Linked DNA regions of Methylocaldum szegediense. The protein of the gene in region 1 interacts with the protein of each later gene in a pairwise test. Links are inferred from orthologs where the notes say so. Each region holds a gene or a part of one and is shown on either strand. Other genes may lie near its edges.

Region 1 (7,993 bases):
CTCGCGTCAAATCACGCGGCATCACACGCTGATAATCCGGAAATCTCCCTTCGATCAACTTAGCGGCAAAGCGAACTGTTCCCAGATCGACGCGCAGACTGTTGGGTGCGATTTGAATCGTGACCGGATTCTCTCCCTCGTCCAACAACCGATTCAATTCCAGTATGCCCTTTCTGGGAACGATGATCTGTCGTCCCTCTTCCGGCCCGTTCTCCAGCGGCTGCTCGAAATACGCCAGACGATGTCCGTCCGACGAAACCGCTCGAAGCATTTGGGCATCCAAATCCAGCAACAATCCGTTCAGATAATAACGAACGTCTTGTTGCGCCATCGCGAAGATGGTCTTTTCGAGTGCACGTTTCAAGCAATCGCGAGGAACAGCAACCTCGACTTCCGGCGTTCCCGCCTCGAACTCCGGATAATTTTCCGCCGGCAGGGTGCTCAAATTGAAACGGCTGGATCCGCACTGGATTACGAATTTTTCTTGCCTGCACTCGAGATTGACCACGCTTTTCTCCGGCAGAAGGCGGAAAATATCCAGGAACTTGCGCGCCGGCACCGTAACCGAGCCCGCCTCGCCACTTTCTACTAGTGCTTTGGTAACCAGCTGGACTTCCAAATCCGTACCCGTCAGCTCCAAAACGCCATCGGAAAGCTTCAGAAGCACGTTGGACAGAATCGGCAGGGTTTGGCGTCGTTCGATGACGCCGACCACCTGCTGCAAGGGGGTCAGCAAATTCTCCCGGCTTATCGTGAACTTCATAATGAGCTCATGTGTTGGATGCTAAACGCGTTAGACCAAAGGTGCCGACACTTCAAGCCACGGCTCCGTCAGGGCTAGTTCGATAGGGTACGCATGAGGTTCGAGTAGTCCTCTGCAAACTTGCTATCGCTTTCTTTCAGTTCCTGGACCTTACGACACGCGTGCAAAACGGTGGTATGGTCCCGCCCGCCGAACTGCTGTCCGATTTCCGGCAAGCTGTGATTGGTCAGCTCTTTGGCCAACGCCATGGCGATTTGCCGAGGACGCGTCACCGACCGGGTCCGTTTGTTCGCAAGGAGGTCCGCCACTCGGATCTTGTAGTATTCCGCAACCGTCTTCTGGATGTTTTCGATATTGATCATGCGATCCTGAAGCGCGATCAAATCCCTAAGCGCCTCTTTGGTAAATTCCAGCGTAATCGGCTTGCCGGTGAAGTGGGCATTGGCGATAACGCGCCGTAACGCCCCTTCCAATTCGCGGATGTTCGAGCGGATCCGCTTGCCGATAAAGAACGCCACTTCCGGCGACAAATCGACACCAGCGTGCTGTGCCTTGCTCATCAGAATTGCCACGCGGGTTTCCAAATCCGGCGGCTCGATCGCCACGGGAAGGCCCCAGCCGAAACGCGACTTCAATCGCTCTTCGAGACCCTTGATTTCCTTGGGATAACGGTCGCAGGTCAAGACTACTTGATGTTTGTTTTCCAGAAGGCTATTGAAGGTATGAAAGAATTCCTCCTGGGATCGCTCCTTGCCGGCGAAAAACTGAATATCGTCGATCAGTAAGGCATCGACCGTCCGATAATACTCCTTGAATGCGCCGATCGCGTTATGCTGCAAGGCCTTGACCATGTCCGAAACAAAGCGTTCGGAATGCAGATAGACGATGTTGGCCGAGGCATTCGCCCGAAGAATTTCGTTCCCGATGGCGTGCATGAGATGCGTTTTGCCGAGACCTACGCCTCCGTAAATGAACAAGGGGTTGTAGGCCCGCCCGACATTTTGCGCCACCTGCATCGATGCGGCTTTCGCCAGTTGGTTGGATTTTCCTTCTACGAAGTTGTCGAAGGTAAAGGCCGTGTTGAGGTTATTTGGAAGCCCTTTCTTGACGCTCGTCGATCGCCTGATCGTCGGCGCGATAGGAGATGCTTCCTGCGGCTTTCGGGTGCCGATTTCCAGAACGACGTGCAGACCGGGCTGCGTCTTCTGATCTGATAAGACTTCTTCGATCTTTCCGATAAAATGCTGTTTTACCCAGTCAAGTACAAACCGGTTAGGAGCCAGCAGTTTCAGTTCCGACCCATTTTCTACTGCCTGTAAGGGCCTGATCCAGGTGTTGAACTGTTGCGGGGGCAGCTCGCCTTCGAGCTTCCTCATGCACTGATTCCACAGCGCGCTCATGGTGCGACTCCCTTATCGTACTCGAGGAATAGAACATAAGGCATAGACGATAGATGCGTGAGCGCTTCAACGGAATTGGTTATCATACCGTAAGACGCGACTTATCCACAGCATTGACACGCTATCCACACTAAATTACGATGCATAGCTTTGTATTTTCTTTGCGGAATTCAACAGGTGCCTTATGAAAAGAACCTATCAGCCCAGCAAGATCAAGCGTGCTCGTACCCACGGCTTTCGCGCGCGTATGAAAACCCGCGGCGGACGTTTGGTTCTGAGTGCGCGCCGTGCAAAAGGTCGCAAACGGCTTACCGTCTGACGTTTGGCGTCGCCTCGCTACGGCTTCCCCCGAACGCGCCGCTTAAGTAGCGCCGCCGATTTTCAGCGCGTTTTCGAGCAGCCCTGCAAGTCTGCAGACCAATACTTAACCGTGCTCGCGCGAACCAACGGTCGTGACTATCCGCGCCTCGGGTTGGCAATCGCCAGACGACAAATCCGTAACGCTGCCGATCGCAACCGTATTAAGCGTATCATCCGCGAAAGTTTCCGTTTACGGCAGCCTCTGCTCGGCGGAATCGATTTTGTGGTCATGGCGCGCAGCGCCGCAAGTCAGGCAGACCATGAAACACTCCGACGCTCTTTGCATAAGCACTGGGAAAACCTGGTGAGGCGATGCAAGCCATCTTGGTCTTCCTCATCAGATTCTATCAGTACCTGATTAGTCCTTGGGTGGGGCAGCATTGCCGTTTCCACCCGACGTGCTCCAGTTACGCCTTGACCGCCATTCAGCGGTTCGGACCTCTTAGGGGATCTTATCTTGCCGTAAGGCGACTGCTGCGATGCCATCCATGGCATGAAGGCGGTTTCGATCCCGTCCCAGACCAATTCGGAAAATAAGAATGGATAATTTAAGGTTCGTTCTCTTCGTCTTATTCGTATTTCTCAGCTTCATGCTATGGCAGCAATGGCAGGTGGATTACGGGCCCAAGCCTGAACCCACGGCGCAGACCGAGCCGACGGTGCCGGCCGCGCCTGGCGACGTACCCGAGGCCACTCGGAGCGTCGACGACATCGCCAAGACCCCTGAATCCACGGTTGCGGCCGTCGAACATCCGCGCGTCACCGTTACGACCGATGTCATACGCGCCGAGATCGACACCAAGGGCGGCGATCTGCGCATACTCGATCTACTCGAATATCCCCAGAGCAAGGACCATCCCGATCAGCCGGTTCGGCTGTTCAATGACCAAGACCAATTTTTCATTGCACAAAGCGGTTTCCTAGGGGAAGAAACCCAGGCCCCGACCCATCACAGTATCTGGCGTGCCGAAGCCGACACGTACACTCTGGCAGAAGGCCAAGACACCCTGCGCGTCCCTTTCACCTGGACCAATGACCAGGGCGTCAGAATTACCAAGACTTTGATCTTCGCCAAAGGCAGCTATCTGATAGAACTTGAGCAACAGGTCGTCAACCAGTCCGGAACCGACTGGAAAGGGCGCCAATATGTTCAATTGCAGCGCAAGAATCCCGAAAACCAAAGCGAAGAATCTTTCGTTCGGACTTATACCGGAGGCGTACTGTACACCCCGGAAGACAAGTACGAAAAGATCACGTTTAAGGACATGGCCGACTCGAACCTGAACCGGAAAGCCAAGGACGGCTGGATTGCCATGATCCAGCACTATTTCCTTGCCGCTTGGATTCCGAGCGCGGGCGAAGAGCACAGCTTCTACACCAAAGCCCTCTCCGACGATCATTTCGTCATCGGGACCTATTCGCCCATGCTTGACGTCAAGCCGGGCGAAGAAAAAGTCTTCAAAGCGCAGCTGTTCGCGGGTCCTAAGCTTCAGCGCGTCCTGGAGAAAACCGCTCCCGGCCTGGAGCTGACGGTGGATTATGGTTCCTTGACCATCATCGCGAAACCCATTTTCTGGCTGCTGGAGCAGTTCCACAAGCTCTTCAATAATTGGGGATGGGCGATCGTTTTCGTCACCATCACGCTAAAGGCCTTGTTCTATAAGTTGTCGCAAGCCAGCTACCGTTCCATGGCCAAAATGCGTAAGCTCCAGCCCAAGCTTCAACAGCTCAAGGAACGCTACGCGGACGATAAGCAGAAATTCAACATGGCGTTGATGGAGCTGTATCGGAAGGAAAAGGTAAATCCGCTGGGAGGCTGTCTGCCCATTCTCGTCCAGATCCCCGTGTTCATCGCCCTGTACTGGGTTCTGATCGAAAGCGTGGAAATGCGTCAGGCACCGTTCATCCTTTGGCTGAACGATCTCTCGGCCAAAGATCCTTACTTCATTCTCCCGCTGATCATGGGCGTCTCTATGTACATCCAGCAGAAGCTCAATCCGCCACCGACCGATCCGGTGCAGGCCAAGGTGATGCAGTTCTTCCCGCTTATTTTCACCGGCTTCTTCGCCTTTTTCCCTTCGGGACTCGTGCTTTACTGGGTGGTCAACAACATTCTGTCCATTCTCCAGCAGTGGCACATCACCCGACAGATCGAACGGAGCGCCCACGCTTAGTACGCTCTACAGCGAGATACGGTCGGCCACCTAGGTCGGCCGCGTGCTTCTTGCCTTATGACGGCACACTACGCCCCTCTTCCCACTTTGAGCCGGAACGACTATTGGTTCCGGTGTCCATACAATGAACATCTCATCCCGAGACACTATAGCCGCCATTGCCACGCCTCCAGGCCGAGGCGGCATCGGCGTGATCCGTCTCTCGGGTGATGAGGTTCGAACCATAATGCGCGAGCTTCTCCGCAAGGAACTCCAGCCGCGCTACGCCCACTATGGTCACTTTTACGACCGGGACGGTTCGGTTCTCGATACCGGTATCGCTTTGTTCTTTTCTTCGCCGCATTCGTTCACCGGTGAAGACGTCCTCGAGTTACACGCGCACGGCAGCCCGGTCCTCCTCGACCTGCTGCTCCGCCGCGTTCTGGATTTGGGCGCTCGATTGGCACGGCCGGGAGAGTTCAGCGAACGAGCCTTCCTCAACGACAAGATCGATCTGGCGCAGGCCGAAGCCATCGCCGATCTGATCGAAAGTACGACCGAGCAGGCCGCCCGATCCGCCCAACGCTCTCTTCAAGGTGAGTTCTCCACCCGCATCCACCAATTGGTCGAAGACTTGATCGAGCTCAGGCAGTACGTGGAAGCATCCATAGACTTCGTGGACGAGGACATCGATTTCCTGTCCGAAGGCCGTATCGCCGAAAAACTCTCGGATTTGCGCGCGACTCTTCGGCATATCCGCCACTCCGCGCGGCAAGGTTGTTTGTTGCGTGAAGGCATGACAGTCGTCATCGTCGGCCGCCCGAACGCGGGAAAATCCAGCCTTCTCAATCGGTTGGCCGAACGCGAAGCCGCCATCGTCACCGAGATCGCCGGTACGACCCGCGATACCTTGCGCGAACATATCCAGATCGACGGCATGCCTCTCCATCTTGTGGACACCGCGGGCCTCCGGGAAAGCGAGGACGTCGTCGAGCGCGAAGGCATCCGCCGCGCGCGGGACGAGATTCATAAGGCCGACCGATTATTGCTTTTGATCGATGACTCCAGCCCGGAAGAGGGTGAAGCCCTGCTTTCCAGCCTTCCCGCGGAGATCCCGGTTACCCGCGTCTACAACAAGATCGATCTCACCGGAAAACCGGCCGGCTTCGTCGAAGACCGCCGCGGTCCCGCGGTATATCTTTCCGCCAAGACCGGCGAGGGGATTGTGCACCTCAAAACACACCTCAAAACTTCGATGGGCTACGACAGCGAGGCGGACGATATCTTTATTGCCCGCCGCCGTCATCTTGATGCGCTCAGCCGAGCCGAGAGCTTCATCGAGAGCGCGGAATCCCAGCTCAAGATCCGCGCCGCCGAACTGGTCGCCGAAGATCTCCGCGAAGCCCAAACCGCCCTGTCGGAAATCACCGGCGAGTTCACCAGTGAAGACCTCTTGAGCCGGATATTCTCGAGCTTTTGTATCGGCAAGTGAGCCCAGGCCATGCTCGAGCGCTGATCTCGTCTCAAGACGGCAATCCCAAAAACCAGCGCACACTGACAGAGACCAAGGGAAGATATGTCTTTATTTGCGTCCACGAGCTCGGCTCTTCGTTATCGCGACTTTTCGTTTTATCTGTGCGCCCGGTTTTTCGGGGCGGTCGCAGTACAAATGCAGAGCGTGGCCGTAGGCTGGCAAGTCTATTCATTGACCGGCGAGGCACTCGACCTCGGACTCATCGGCCTCGCTCAATTCCTGCCCTTCGTACCGCTGGTGTTGATCGCCGGCCAGATGGCGGATCGCTTCGACCGCCGCCGCATCATCACGCTCTGCTACGCCGTAGAAATGCTGTGCGGCCTGTTGTTGATCGGATTCACCATAACAGGGCTAAAGATCGTTTGGCCGGTATTTGCCGTCATGGCGCTTTACGGGTCGGCGCGAGCCTTCATGATGCCGTCCAGCCAAGCGATCGTCATTAATCTGGTGCCTGCCGAAGCTTTCGGCAATGCCGTCGCGCTCAGTTCCTCCAGCTTTCAACTGGCGGTGATCCTAGGTCCCGCGCTCGGCGGCCTACTCTATCTGGCGGGGCCTCTGACCGTTTACACGACAGTATCAGCGCTGCTTGGACTTTCCGCTGTCTTGATGCTTTCGATGCGCGGTTTTCCTCGCCGAACCGAGCGTCGGGAGCCCGTTAGTTGGGACAGCATTTTGGACGGTTTGCGGTTCGTGCGATCACGTCCCACCGTATTCGGCGCCATTTCGCTCGACCTGTTCGCCGTTCTGTTCGGCGGCGCCACGGCTTTGCTGCCTGCTTATGCCAGCGAAATTCTGCACGTCGGTCCGACCGGGCTCGGCCTGCTTCGCACCGCACCGGGAGCCGGCGCCGCCCTGACGGCTTTGCTGCTTGCCTTTACCCCCATCTCCCGGTACGTCGGGCGATGGATGTTCGGCGGGGTTGCTGTGTTTGGAGCTGCCGTCATCGTGCTCGGTCTGTCTACCAGTTTTCCTCTGTCGCTGTTTGCGCTTTTCCTACTGGGTGCCGGAGATATGGTCAGCGTTTACATCCGCCACCTGCTGGTTCAGCTTGAAACCCCCGACGCCATTCGTGGACGGGTGAGCGCCGTCAACTCGGTTTTCATCGGCGCTTCCAACGAACTGGGCGAGTTCGAATCCGGTCTCACCGCCGCATGGTTCGGACTCATCCCCGCGATCATCGTCGGAGGAGCGGTCACACTGGCCGTCGCTATCGTTTGGATGTACGCGTTTCCCGAGTTGCGAACGATGGATCGATTTCCACCTCCTGTTGGCGAAACGCCATCTTTCGAGAAAGGTCATGGCAGCAAGCCACGAAACCGCGCGGGCAAAGGGCGAGGTTCTTGAGTCACAGGGCGGCCGAGAGATGCTTTCCGGAACGCCGCCATAAGGAAGCCTAGATAAAGTCCTCCGACTGGCCTGTCCTAACCCTTCTAGCTGCCTAAGGGTATGGATGGCCAGGGATATCGCTTCGGCAAGCACGTACCGCCCGAAGCGGAGTTCTTCGGGCGTCGCTGGATACCACGGTCGTTTTCGAAGCCTTACACCCAAGCTCCTTAGCTAACCCCCATTGTGACTCGACTCTTATTCCCCCCGATCATGTCGTGACCGTTACGTCGATCCGACCGTTGGGGGCCTATCTGAAGTAATCCCAGGGGTATTCCGGACGCAGAATCGGCCGAAAGCCGGCGGGCATAGGGAAAGGGGCCGTAACGAACTCATAGACTCCAGCCAGCTCGCGCGTCACGGTCATGCCGAGGCCGTAAGCGAGGCCGATCGGAATGCC
Region 2 (6,185 bases), 260 kb from region 1 along the record:
GTGGATTCCGTTCGGGTTGAGTCCTGTCGAAGCAACGTCCTGAGCGCTTTGGACAGGCGCGGAGCGAACTAGTCTCGCGTTGGTTCAACGGTGGTGCAAAGGCAGCGTTTTGTCCGGGTTCAGAATGTTGTTCGGATCGAATTGGTGCTTGATGGCGCGCATCAAGTCGAGTGCGCCGCTGTCGATTTCCCGATCTACGAAATCCCGTTTCTCAAGACCGACGCCGTGTTCGCCGGACAGTGTCCCGTGCAGCCGCAACACCAGCGAGAACATCTCGTCCAGGCACTGGTGGGCTTTCTCGGTTTCGCCGGGCTTGTCGGGATCGAACAGTAGATTGACGTGAATATTTCCGTTTCCTGCATGGCCGAAGTTGACGATCGGAAGATCGAAGCGACGGGACAGCTCGTTCAGCCCGGCGATCAGCTTAGGCAACTCGGTGACCGGTACCACCACGTCCTCGTTGATCTTCTTCGGGGCGACTTTGCGTAGTGCCGGCGACAAGGCTTTACGCGTCTGCCAAAGGGCTTCGATTTCATCGGCGGTTTCCGCGACCCGGAATTCCAAGAGCCCTTCGTTTCCAGCAGCGCGCCGTACGCTCTCGGTCTGAACCGCCAAGCCCTCGGCAAAGCCGTCTACTTCGATCATCAGCAAAGCGCCGGCACGCTCTGGCAGCTCGGCGCGAGAATACCGGCGGATCAATTCGATCGCGTTGCCGTCGATGAATTCGAGAGCACAAGGGACTGCGGGTTGAGCCATGATTCGGGTGATGGCTTCCGTCGCGTGGTCGAGATCGGCATAGACGGCTCGCATGGTCCGTTTAGCTTCGGGCAAGGGGGTTAGCTTGAGCACCGCCTCGGTAATCAGGGCGAGCGTTCCCTCCGAACCCAACAGCAGCCGGGTGAGGTCATACCCGACCACGCCCTTGGTCGTGAACACTCCGGTGCGGATCTCGGTTCCCTGACCGGTCACCGCCCGCAATGCAAGCGTGTTTTCGCGAGGCGTGCCGTATTTAACCGCGCGCGGCCCGGCGGAGTTGTAGGCCAGATTGCCGCCTATGCTGCAGAAGGAGGCGCTGGTCGGATCAGGCGGCCAGAAAAAGCCGTGCGGCTTAAGAAAGTCCTGTAACGCCTGGTTGGTCAGCCCAGGCTCTACCACAATGTAGCGGTTGCCCGGCGAGAATTCCACGACCCTGTTCATGCGTTCGAATGATGCCACTACGCCGCCCCGCAAAGGCACGGTTGCGCCGGTCGTGCCGGTGCCGCGCCCGCGCGCGGTCAAAGACACCCGATGTTCGTTGCATAGGCGGGTCAGCTCGACGGTTTGGGCGTGAGTGGTGGGGAAAACTACCGCTTCCGGCAGGGCCTGGCGGCGGCTGTTGTCGTAGCCATAGGCCCAGCAATCGGCGGGATCGGTGTAGAGCGAGCCGGGTGGGAAGATTTCCGCCAGTCGGCGTAAAAACGCGCTGGATAATGCCAATGAATCAGTCCCCGAACAATTGATGGTCGATCAAATCGCATAAGCAGTGCGTGATCAGCAAATGAACTTCCTGTATCCGGGCAGTGGTCTCCGAAGGCACGCGTATTTCGATATCGGTGTCGAGTAGCAGGGGAGCAAGTGCCCCGCCGTCCCGACCGGTGAGTGCCAGCACCGACATATCCCGGTCATGGGCGGCCGTGACTGCGCTCAAAATGCTCGCGGAGTTGCCGCTGGTGGTATAGACGACGAGAACATCGTTGCTATGACCCAAGGCCCTGATTTGCTTGGCGAAAACATCGTCGAACCGATAATCGTTGGCGATCGAGGTCAAGGTCGAGGTGTCGCAGGTGAGTGCGACGGCGGGCAAGCCGGGGCGTTCCCGCTCATAGCGGTTCAGCATTTCGGAAGAAAAATGCTGGGCTTGCGCTGCAGATCCGCCGTTGCCGCAACAAAGAATCTTCCCGTCGTTGAGTAAGCACTGAGCGAGCCTGACTCCGGCAATCTCAATGATTTCTCCAAGCCTGGCCAGCGCATCGCGGCTAGCTTCGACACTGGTCTCGAACTGACGAAACACTCGTTCTTGTAAGTTCATGCCTAATAGTCAACGTTGCGTCGCGAAAACCTCAAAGCATCATTACTCTTGGGGGCGGCGCCGCAGGATGTTCTGAACAAAATGGCAAACCGGCTGGATAGGCGGTTTGCACGTTAAGGCCACCCGAAAAGGCCGGGCAGGATGGTATGACATGAACCGCATCGTTCACAGCGAAAACGGCTCATGTCGGCTAATATCTTCTGCCGATCGTCGTCGTTCTGAGCATCCTGCCAACAATGCGTGTGTCACGACCGCTCAAGCCGCCTGAAAAGCGTCCTTCACCCATTTTACAGTAAGCCCACCGTTGGCGGGGGCCAGTGCAGCCACATCGAAACGCGCCGGACGGTCCATCCGTTTTTCGCGTAAGAAATGGACGGCACTTGCCAAGAGTTTCGCCTGCTTGCGCCTATCCACGCTTTCCAGTGCGCCGCCGAACTGACTACTCCTCCGATATCGGACCTCCACGAAGACGATGGCGCGCCCGTCTTCCATAATGAGATCGATTTCGCCGTATCGGCAGCGATAATTGCGCTCGATTAGCCTGAGGCCCTGCATTTGCAAGAAATTCAGCGCTTCGTCCTCGGCGATACGTCCCTTGTCCTGGCCGAGAGCCTTCATTCCGAGTGCCTCCAGGGAAGGTTGCTCGAGCCGTTGCCCGGTCTCAGTAAGGGTGCGATTCCCCGGGGTCGTGGAATGCCGTCTTCAAACTGCGCGCAGTGAAGTTGGCGTTGAATGCGGTTGTCCGCACTCAGCGAGAGCGTTCCGGTCGCCCCGGTGTATCGATAATGGGGCTCGGCCGTGAATCGTTCGAGTTCCGGCAGCAAACGATAAGCATCGATCCCGAGCGCAATAAGCCTTACGTAGTCGGGCGGGGTTTGCTGAATCTGCTTGCCCAGCGCCTGGTAGGACAGCGGGCCGCTTTCAGCCGGATCAAGCAACCATGGGATATCGCAGAAAATAAGCCCACTCAAATCTCGATCGGCTTCCGAATCGGCCTTGCCGCCATAAACGTGCGAGGTCGAGTAGACCGGAAGATGTTCGCCTTGGTGAAAGGCGAGCTGAGGCAGAATCAGACGGGCATCCCGGGCGTCGCTGATGAGGAAGATGAAATCGCCGCCCGATTGCTCGAACGGCGGGAATGCGGGTACCGAAAGCTGGGTATGGGTGGCGGGAGCCGCGGCAATCAATTCCCTGACTGAGGCGGTGAAATCCTCGCTGTGATAGGGGTAGGTCTTGATGGTTCGAACGCTTCCCCCGAGCTCACGCCAATAGGCCACGAAGTGCTTGATCATGCGTTGGCCGAATTGAGTCGCCGGTGCCAGTACCAGCGCGTTCTGACGACCGTCGAACCAGGCGCTTCCGGCAGCCTGCTCGACCTCGTGTTCAGGTGTGAGGCCGAACTGATAGAGGCGGTCGTTGCCGATCTCGGGTATTTGATTGAGAGCTAAAACCGGAACAGGCAAGTCTCCCGCCTTGGCCAAGGCAGCCACGTTGTCCTTGATCAAAGGGCCTAGAACCGCTCTTGCACCTTCGTCGGTTAATTTCCGATAGAGCTGGAGGATGTCGCCCGATCGGGTATCAACGAATCGCAAAGGCAGTTTTGCCGGATCGACATTGGCATAATAGGCCGCAAGCATGCCGGTGCGTAGGGCCTGGCCGGCAGGGCCATAGGGGCCGGACAAAGGCAGCATCACACCGATGAAGCCGGTGGAACTCGGCGCGGCTGCAGATGGCGAGGTTCCCGCCTGAGCTTGGTCTGGACGATGCCCTTGGGTTGATCCTAAAAGCCCTTGGAGGAAGGCTCCGTCCGCCGGATGTCCGGGAAAGCGGGCCCGCCATTTGGCCAATTCAGTATTCAATTGCGCCGGAGGCGTAGTCTTGACGATCTGGGTCAGATTCATCCAGCCGCCCAGGATATCGGGCGGGGGAGGCTGCATGGCGGTCAGTGCTTTTTCGGGAATTCGGGCCAGGGCGTCGTAAATGGCCTCATTATTCTTCTGGACGGCGTCGGGGTGGGTAAGTAGCTCGCCCAGCTTGACCCGCTCCCGAGCGCTTTCGAGCATATTGCCCAGTTGGTTATAAGCGGAGGCTCGCAGTGCGTGATAATTCACCATCTGCGACGATTCCAGTCTATCCGGGGGGAGGCTGTCGAGCTTGGTCAACGCCTCTCGCGCCCGGCCAACATTGAGATCGAGCCTGCTTTGCAGAAGGGTGTAATCGTACCCGTCCACGGGGTCCAAGCGGCGGGGATTAATGGTATCGGCTAGCTGTTCCGCCAGTCTGCCGTCGCCAGCCCGGAGCGCCGCATCGGCGGCCCGCAGTCGGTAGTAATCGGAGTCCCTCGAAGTTTCTGCAAGCTGCTGAAATAATCTCACCGCTCCGGTATAGTCGCCGCTCTGAAGCAGACTTTCAGCTTGCGCGGCTCGCGCGTCCACGGCGCCGCGCCTGGTGGCGTCGCGGGCGCAGGCGGCCGCCAGCAGCACGAGAAGAACGAGGCAAAGGCGGATTAATAGAGGCATACGCGGGATTCCGTTCAGGAATGCGAGGCATTAGTAGTGAGGCAAACAGAATCTGGCGTACTATACCTAGTAGCAACGCCGATCGGCAATCTAAGGGATATTACGTTTCGGGCCGTCGACGTTCTGAAGCAAGTCGACCTCATCGCCTGTGAAGACACCCGACACAGCCGGCCGCTATTAGATCATTACGGGATTTCCACGCCGACTACGCCGCTTCATGAGCATAACGAGGATGTCGCGTCGGCGCGGTTGATCGAACGCTTGCAAAAAGGTGAATCCATCGCGCTTATCTCGGACGCCGGAACGCCGCTGATTAGCGATCCCGGATTTCCCCTAGTACGAAGGGCTCGATCCGCGGGCATCCGCGTTGTTCCGGTTCCCGGTCCGTGTGCCCTGGTGGCGGCGCTTTCAGCATCCGGCCTTCCCGCCGACCATTTCGTGTTCGACGGATTTCTGCCGCGAAAATCGTCCGCGCGCAAGGCCGCCCTGGAGGCGCTACGGAAAGAGTCGAGAACGCTCATCTTCTATGAATCCAGCCATCGCGTAGGCGAATGCCTAGCGGATATCGCGTCGGTTTTTCCGGCTGACCGGCGCCTAGTCATCGCCCGAGAACTAACCAAAGTATTCGAAACCATCATCGATACGTCGGTCGGCGAGGCGCTTTCGCTTTTTGAAGGCGATCCAAATATGAGAAAAGGGGAATTCGTTCTGGTTCTTGAAGGTGCGCCGGTTGTCGACAGAACGGATGGGCTTACGGCCGACGAGGAGCGAGTATTGCGGATTTTGCTTGAGGATTGTTCGGTAAAAACCGCGGCGTCATTGACTGCAAAAATTACCGGAGCGCGTCGGGAAGCGGTTTACCGAGCGGCGCTCCGATGGGTTGAAGAGAAGACAACCGATTGACTAGCCGTGTCTAGCGAGACCGTAGGAGGATGTCTTTTCTTTGGCCGATTATTGAGGACGATCGGGCCGTTCCGAATTACGCGGAGAATAGTCGGGTGAGGTATAGGAGCGCACAGACGGTTTTCTCCCGTTACCGCTGGTCAGCTTCTGGATCATGTCGTCCCACGAACTATATTGCTTGAAATCCGGGTGGCCAGCCGCGATCTTGAGATTGACTTCGTGCTTCGCCGTTTCGACGATTTCTTCCGGGTTCTTTCCGTCCACGGTTTCGACGAAGGCATCCGGCCCTTCTTCTGTCTTGATTTTGTCTAAAATTCCCAAGGCGGTATCGAACAAAACGCGTTCGTCCGTGTTGAGGTAGCGTTTGACTTTAATGGCCGATTTGTAAACTGCTTCCCGCGAGGTCCCGTTGATCTCGTCGGACCGCGACATGAATGCGGGCAGAAAGTAAATGACGGCGAGTAATGCCAGAAAAATACCGGCTAGCACTTTCATGGTCGATCTCCTAAGGTGTTGAGGGCGAACATTATATAATTTCGCCGTATGCTTAATGTCAAAAGCGCAGCAGTGTCACGCCTAAGTCAAACCCTGCCGCACACTTTAATATGGGTTTATTCATTTGGGGTGCTTTCATGGCGCGAAATCAGGGGTTTATAACACTAGGGGCGGTTTTGAGTTTGACGATTTCAGCGTGC
Region 3 (6,169 bases), 2.5 Mb from region 1 along the record:
CCGGGTCATGTCGGTGGAGCGCTTGTAGGGCACGCTGTACGAAGGCCGGCTGCCAAATGATTTGCCGCCGCCCAAACGCTTGGCGTAAGCGTCGCCCATCCCGGAAAACGCCAAGGAAAGCCCTATCAAGATGCTGAAAATCAATCCAAATCGGTTCTTCATCGGTAAAAACATATGCCTCAAGAATCGAATATGCCTGTTATAGGGCAACGTATATTCAAAAATCAACCGTTGAGCCGAACCTGAGCCTTAGACCGCATCAGGACAAGTAGGTTTGCAATATCCGATAACACGCTTCCAATGCGCCCAAATGGGCGATTTCGTATCCGTGGGAATTCTCGGCGGGAAATCCGAGGCAAGCGGCCTTCGATACGTGCCCGGCTTTCATCGCGATCGAGGCATCGCTACCGAACTGGCTCAGAACGGCATATTGCACATGTAGGCCAGCCTTGCGGGCGGCCGTCGCCAGACGGCCATTGAGCGTTTCATCGTACATACCGTAACTGTCCTGCGACAAGAGCACCGGATCTTCGTCGCTTTCGATGGGATACTCCGCCGATTTAGGAGCGATCTCCAAAGCAATCAGCTCGTCGATTCGTTTCTGATGGGTGTAATAGAGCGCTCCAATCGCTCCCACCTCCTCCTTCGCAGTGAACACCAGATCCAGGTCTGCTGCAGGCGCCTTGATGGCCTCCGCCAGCAACAAAAGAATCGCGACCGACGCCTTGTTGTCCAGCGCGTAGCTTGCGATGTAATCACCCATCCGAAACGGTGCCTTTCGATGTCTGCCGACCACCATTCGAGTCCCCGGACGTACCCCGGCGTCTTCCAGTTCCGATTTGCTCATTTTTGTATCCACCCAAACGGTATCCCATTTCGGCGGTTTGTCTTCCTCGTATACCTTTTGCGGCGATTCATGGCAGACATGCCGGGAACCGAAACTCAAAATCGCCGGAATCGTCAGCCGGTCTCCCAGCAAATCCACAACCCCTTCGCCGTAAATCCAGGGAAACGATCCCCCGAGTCTACGCACTTCCACCTTGCCGTCTTCGCGTACACGCTTCACGATGCCTCCAATTTCATCTTTGTGCGCGGTAACGGCAAGCACAGGACCGGAATTCACTCCCCGAATCCGCGCGATGATATTGCCGGCGTTGTCCGAATGGGCCTTGACGCCGACGGACTCCAACCATGAGAGGATAAACGCATCTATTTCTTGTTCCATGCCGCTCGGCGAATGACAAAGCACGAGGTCGGAGATGAGACGAAAAAGCTTGTCTCGAAACGGCTCTGGCATGGAAAAACCCCTCTTCTACACACTTACACGTGTACGAAAAACTACTGTACCATTTCTCGGTCCAATTACTGTTTATGTCCTAGCAAAGGAGATCTTGTATGAACCAAGTCAATCCGGCTTACGCCCGTGCTTCTGCCGGGGTATTGGAAACCAACAAAGTCCTTCGGAACACGTACGCTTTGCTAGCCATGACGCTGACGTTCAGCGCGCTCACGGCGGGTTTGTCAATGGCCCTGGAGCTGCCTCACCCCGGGGTTGTTCTAACCTTGGTCGGATATTTCGGCTTGCTGTTCCTGGTTTCCAAGTTTCAGAACAGCGCTCTCGGGCTGGTCTTTGTATTCGCCCTTACCGGCTTTATGGGATTTACTCTCGGGCCGATTCTCAACATTTATCTGACTAATGTCGGTAATGGCGCACAACTGGTGATGACTGCCCTGGGAGGCACCGGCGCGATTTTCTTTGGGCTGTCGGCATATGCCCTGATCACGAGGAAAAACTTCAGCTTTATGGGCGGTATGCTTACTGCCGGGATACTGGTCGCTTTCCTGGCAGGGCTCGTCGCGTTATTCCTTCCGGACCTGCCGGGACTCCATATTGCGGTGTCGGCGATGTTCGTCGTTCTGATGGCTGGCCTCATCCTTTATCAAACCAGCGAAATCGTGCACGGCGGCGAGCGCAATTACATTCTCGCCACGGTGACTTTGTACGTTTCGATCTTCAATCTGTTTACCAGCCTTCTGCATTTGCTGGGCGTTTTCGGCGGCGACGAATAACGCACTCTCTCAATCAAATCGACCGGAGCGGGTATCCTCGCCCGCTCCGACATCGCAATTCAAAACGCTCGTAACACCCCTCGAACTCGGCCACGGCCGACGGCCCTTCCACTCAAACTATGCAGCCCTTTAACCGGTTCTAACGCCATCCCGGAGAACCTGGGTGCTTGTGGTATCCTATCGCCCATTTCTCCGCTTCCTCGAATCCATGCAACTTCCAAATTTCGACCTGGCCCGCGTCTTGGTCGTCGGCGACCTGATGCTCGACCGTTACTGGCACGGCGACACCTCGCGTATTTCGCCAGAGGCTCCCGTCCCGGTCGTATTGGTGAATAGCGTGGAAGAACGTGTGGGAGGCGCCGGCAACGTGGCCCTCAATATCGCCAAAATTGGAGCACGGGCCAGCGTTATCGGCTACTGCGGAAACGATCAAGCCGGACAAAGCCTCATCGGTTTTCTTGAAGCCGCTGGCATCGATTGTGCCGTGGAACAGATTCCGGAGCTGCCAACAATCACCAAGCTTCGGGTGCTGAGTCGGCATCAACAGCTCATCCGGCTGGATTTCGAAGACCGTTTTCACGATGTCCCGTCGACTCGCCTTCTCGAAACTTTTGCCAGAAAATTAAAGGACGCCGGCACCGTAGTACTCTCCGACTACGGCAAGGGTACGCTCGAACCGGTTCGGGAACTGATTCGGATTGCGCGGAACGCCGGCAAGACGGTATTGGTAGATCCAAAGGGCACCGATTTCGAGCGGTATCGCGGCGCGACGATCATCACCCCCAACCGTGCCGAATTCGAGGCTGTAGCCGGACCTTGCAGGAACGACGCCGAGCTAGCGGACAAAGGCTTTGTCCTGTTGGAAAAGCTCGAACTGGAAGCTCTCCTCATTACCCGTGGCGAATACGGAATGACTTTGCTGCAGCGCGGCGAACCGCCCCGGCATTTGCCAGCCCGTGCCAAAGAGGTTTACGATGTCACTGGAGCCGGCGATACCGTCATATCGACGCTCGCTGCCTCTCTCGCGGCGGGCTCACCGCTGGGGGATGCCACGGCCCTCGCGAATCTCGCCGCCGGAATCGTCGTGGGCAAGCTAGGGACAGCAACGGTGACACTCGAAGAATTGGATTTTGCCCTACACGGGCAGCGAGCCCATCGTCGCGGGGTGATAGAACTCGACGAACTCTTGCCTTTGCTCGAGGCGGCGCGACGAAACGGGGAAAAGATCGTCGTCACCAATGGCTGCTTCGACATTCTACATCCTGGCCATATCCAATACCTGCAACAAGCCCGAGCCTTGGGCGACCGGCTTATCGTGCTGGTCAACAGCGACGCCTCGGTAAGACGGCTCAAAGGGAGTGGCCGCCCGGTCAATCCGCTGGACTTTCGCATGACGATGCTTGCAGCGCTTGAATGCGTCGATTGGGTCGTTCCGTTTGAGGAGGATACGCCACGCGATGTCATCGGACGTCTGCTGCCGGATATTCTCGTCAAGGGAGGCGACTACAAAGATATCCACGAAATTGCGGGCCACGACTATGTCTTGGCCAACGGCGGCGAAGTCAGGATTCTCGATTTTCTAGGCGATTATTCGACCACCCGAATCATTCAAGCGATACGCAATAGCTGAACATGTCTGACCGCGCCCGTTTAACGGACAAGACGGTGGACGCCCTGCGCGTTCCGCCATACTCCATCCATGCCGAGCAATCCGTTCTGGGCGGACTCATGCTCGACAATCAGACCTGGGATGTCGTCGCCGACCGCGTCGGAGAAGAAGATTTCTATCGCCGGGATCATAGGCTCATATTTCGGGCTATCAAAGAACTCGCCGAAAAACAGATCCCATTCGATGTCGTTACCCTCTCCGAAGTTTTGGAAAAAACCGGTTCGCTGGAAGAAGCGGGAGGGCTCGCCTACCTTGCCATGATGGCCAAGGAAACGCCCAGCGCGGCCAATATCGCGTCCTACGCCGATATCGTTCGTGAGAAGTCGGTCTTGCGGCAGCTGATCCACGCCGGTACCGAGATCGCTGATTCCGCCTTTCAGCCAGAAAATCGAGATTTGACCCTGTTGCTCGAAATGGCTGAACAAAAAGTGTTTCAGATCGCCGATCAGCGGCGGCGCGGCGGAGCGGGCTTCAAATCGATCAAATCTCTGCTGACGGCCGCCATCGACCGGATCGAAATGCTGTTCCACAAGGAAGGCCACATTACCGGAGTCAGCACCGGTTTCAGCGATTTCGACGAACTGACCTCGGGCCTGCAACCTTCCGACCTCATCATCATCGCGGGCCGCCCGTCCATGGGGAAAACCACCTTCGCCATGAACATCGCTGAAAACGTAGCCATCAAGGAACGGCTTCCGGTGGCCGTATTCAGCATGGAAATGCCGGGCGAGCAACTCGCTATGCGTATGATGTCTTCCTTGGGCCGCATCGATCAGCACCGGGTGCGCACCGGCAAGCTGGAGGATGACGAATGGCCGCGCATGACTTCCGCCATCAACATCTTGGCGGACACCAAGCTGTTCATCGACGACACCCCTGCCCTGACACCCACCGAAGTGCGCGCCCGCTGCCGGCGTCTAGCGCGGGAGCATGGCCAACTCGGACTCGTGGTACTGGACTACCTTCAGCTCATGCAATGCTCCGGCGGCGAAAACCGGGTGGCGGAAATCTCGGAAATTTCCCGCTCACTCAAAGCACTCGCCAAGGAACTGAACGTTCCGGTGATCGCCCTCTCGCAGCTCAACCGTAACCTCGAACAGCGCCCCAATAAACGTCCGGTACCGTCGGACCTGCGCGAATCCGGCTCGATCGAGCAGGACGCGGACCTTATCGTGTTCATCTACCGCGACGAGGTTTACCATCCCGATTCCCCCGACAAAGGCACGGCCGAAATCATCGTTGCCAAGCAACGCAACGGCCCCATCGGGACCGTACGGCTCACCTTTCTCGGCCAATACACGCGTTTCGAAAACTTCATCGCCGATCCGTACGCGGGCGAGGACTTCTGAACATGGTCCTTTCAGCCTACGCGGAACTCGATCTGGCAGCGGTTACATATAATCTGACCCGTATCCGCGCGTACGCACCGAAAGCGAAAATCATGGCGGTGCTCAAGGCCAATGCCTACGGCCATGGCTTGCTTCGCATCGCCAAGGTGTTGGCCGACGCGGACGCTTTCGCGGTAGCGCGACTCGGCGAGGGCATCGCTCTGCGCGAAGCGGGCATAACACAGCGCATCGTCGTGCTGCAGGGCTTTCTCGATCGTGAAGAACTCGAGTTCCATATACGCTATGGACTCGAGCCGGTCATCCACTCCCCATTCCAGGCGGAACTCCTTGAACAAATTCCGTCGGCCGAAGTGGTCACTGTTTGGTTGAAACTTGATACCGGCATGCACAGACTCGGCCTGCTCGCGGACCAGTTCGCACCAAACTATTCGAGACTGCAGAACTGCCCCGCGGTACGCCGGCCTATCCCGGTGATGACCCACTTAGCCAATGCCGATGTCGTACAGGATACATTTACTGGACAACAGTTGGATCGCTTCAACAGCGCTCTCCATAACCTTCAAACCGAATGCAGCATCGCCAACTCTGCGGGAGTCTTGGCCTGGGATGGCACCCGTTCCGGCTGGGTCCGCCCCGGTATCGCACTCTACGGCGTGTCGCCGTTTCCCGGTCGTACCGGCCCGGACGAGGGTCTAAAGCCGGTCATGTCCTTTCGAAGCCGGCTTATCGCTTTGAAGGACCTCAAAGCTGGCGATGCCGTGGGTTATGGCGGAGAGTGGGTTTGCCCACGCCCCACCCGCCTCGGAATCGTTTCGGTCGGCTATGGTGACGGTTACCCCCGCAGTGCGCGAACGGGCACGCCGGTGTTGGTTCGGGGACGCCGGGTAAGCTTGGTCGGGCGCGTTTCCATGGACATGATCAGCCTCGATCTCACGGATTGCCCCGATGCTCAGGTCGGCGACGAAGTCACGCTGTGGGGCAAAGGCTTGCCGGTCGAAGAAATCGCTCAACATGCATCGACCATCCCCTATGAACTCCTCTGTGGTGTCACTCCACGAGTCAAGATGGTCGAACGGTGGGA

What was found. The genes of interacting proteins can lie anywhere in the genome.
Region 2: the proteins of dnaA (region 1) and QEN43_RS11675 interact in binary tests that used the Escherichia coli proteins (3 or more experiments, as listed by UniProt). The link is inferred for Methylocaldum szegediense from one-to-one orthologs.
Region 3: the proteins of dnaA (region 1) and dnaB interact in binary tests that used the Escherichia coli proteins (3 or more experiments, as listed by UniProt). The link is inferred for Methylocaldum szegediense from one-to-one orthologs.

Annotation. Positions count from the first base shown.
Region 1 is NZ_OX458333.1:3,006,594-3,014,586, forward strand. What follows is about bases 1-2,997. They hold dnaA (chromosomal replication initiator protein DnaA), read right to left. Parts: upstream 2,164-2,997; coding sequence 838-2,163; downstream 1-837. Other genes in these bases: dnaN (DNA polymerase III subunit beta), read right to left, coding at 1-763; rpmH (50S ribosomal protein L34), read left to right, coding at 2,348-2,482; rnpA (ribonuclease P protein component), read left to right, coding at 2,486-2,881; yidD (membrane protein insertion efficiency factor YidD), read left to right, coding at 2,836-2,997. Also shown: more of yidD, read left to right, coding at 2,998-3,060; membrane protein insertase YidC, read left to right, coding at 3,063-4,697; tRNA uridine-5-carboxymethylaminomethyl(34) synthesis GTPase MnmE, read left to right, coding at 4,822-6,168; QEN43_RS12980 (MFS transporter), read left to right, coding at 6,253-7,554; QEN43_RS12985 (exosortase system-associated protein, TIGR04073 family), read right to left, coding at 7,844-7,993. UniProt on the Escherichia coli protein: Plays an essential in the initiation and regulation of chromosomal replication. Binds in an ATP-dependent fashion to the origin of replication (oriC) to initiate formation of the DNA replication initiation complex once per cell cycle.
Region 2 is NZ_OX458333.1:2,743,807-2,749,991, reverse strand. The notes cover bases 275-3,143. They hold QEN43_RS11675 (phosphoheptose isomerase), read right to left. Parts: upstream 2,069-3,143; coding sequence 1,481-2,068; downstream 275-1,480. Other genes in these bases: QEN43_RS11665 (penicillin-binding protein activator), read right to left, coding at 2,683-3,143; QEN43_RS11670 (YraN family protein), read right to left, coding at 2,324-2,686; QEN43_RS11680 (FAD-binding oxidoreductase), read right to left, coding at 275-1,476. Also shown: more of QEN43_RS11680, read right to left, coding at 85-274; more of QEN43_RS11665, read right to left, coding at 3,144-4,587; rsmI (16S rRNA (cytidine(1402)-2'-O)-methyltransferase), read left to right, coding at 4,624-5,490; QEN43_RS11655 (hypothetical protein), read right to left, coding at 5,539-5,985. UniProt on the Escherichia coli protein: Required for the timely initiation of chromosomal replication via direct interactions with the DnaA initiator protein.
Region 3 is NZ_OX458333.1:465,732-471,900, reverse strand. The notes cover bases 3,043-5,895. They hold dnaB (replicative DNA helicase), read left to right. Parts: upstream 3,043-3,702; coding sequence 3,703-5,088; downstream 5,089-5,895. Other genes in these bases: alr (alanine racemase), read left to right, coding at 5,091-5,895; hldE (bifunctional D-glycero-beta-D-manno-heptose-7-phosphate kinase/D-glycero-beta-D-manno-heptose 1-phosphate adenylyltransferase HldE), read left to right, coding at 3,043-3,700. Also shown: QEN43_RS02055 (Tim44 domain-containing protein), read right to left, coding at 1-162; QEN43_RS02050 (M42 family metallopeptidase), read right to left, coding at 260-1,297; QEN43_RS02045 (Bax inhibitor-1/YccA family protein), read left to right, coding at 1,396-2,070; more of hldE, read left to right, coding at 2,279-3,042; more of alr, read left to right, coding at 5,896-6,169. UniProt on the Escherichia coli protein: The main replicative DNA helicase, it participates in initiation and elongation during chromosome replication. Travels ahead of the DNA replisome, separating dsDNA into templates for DNA synthesis.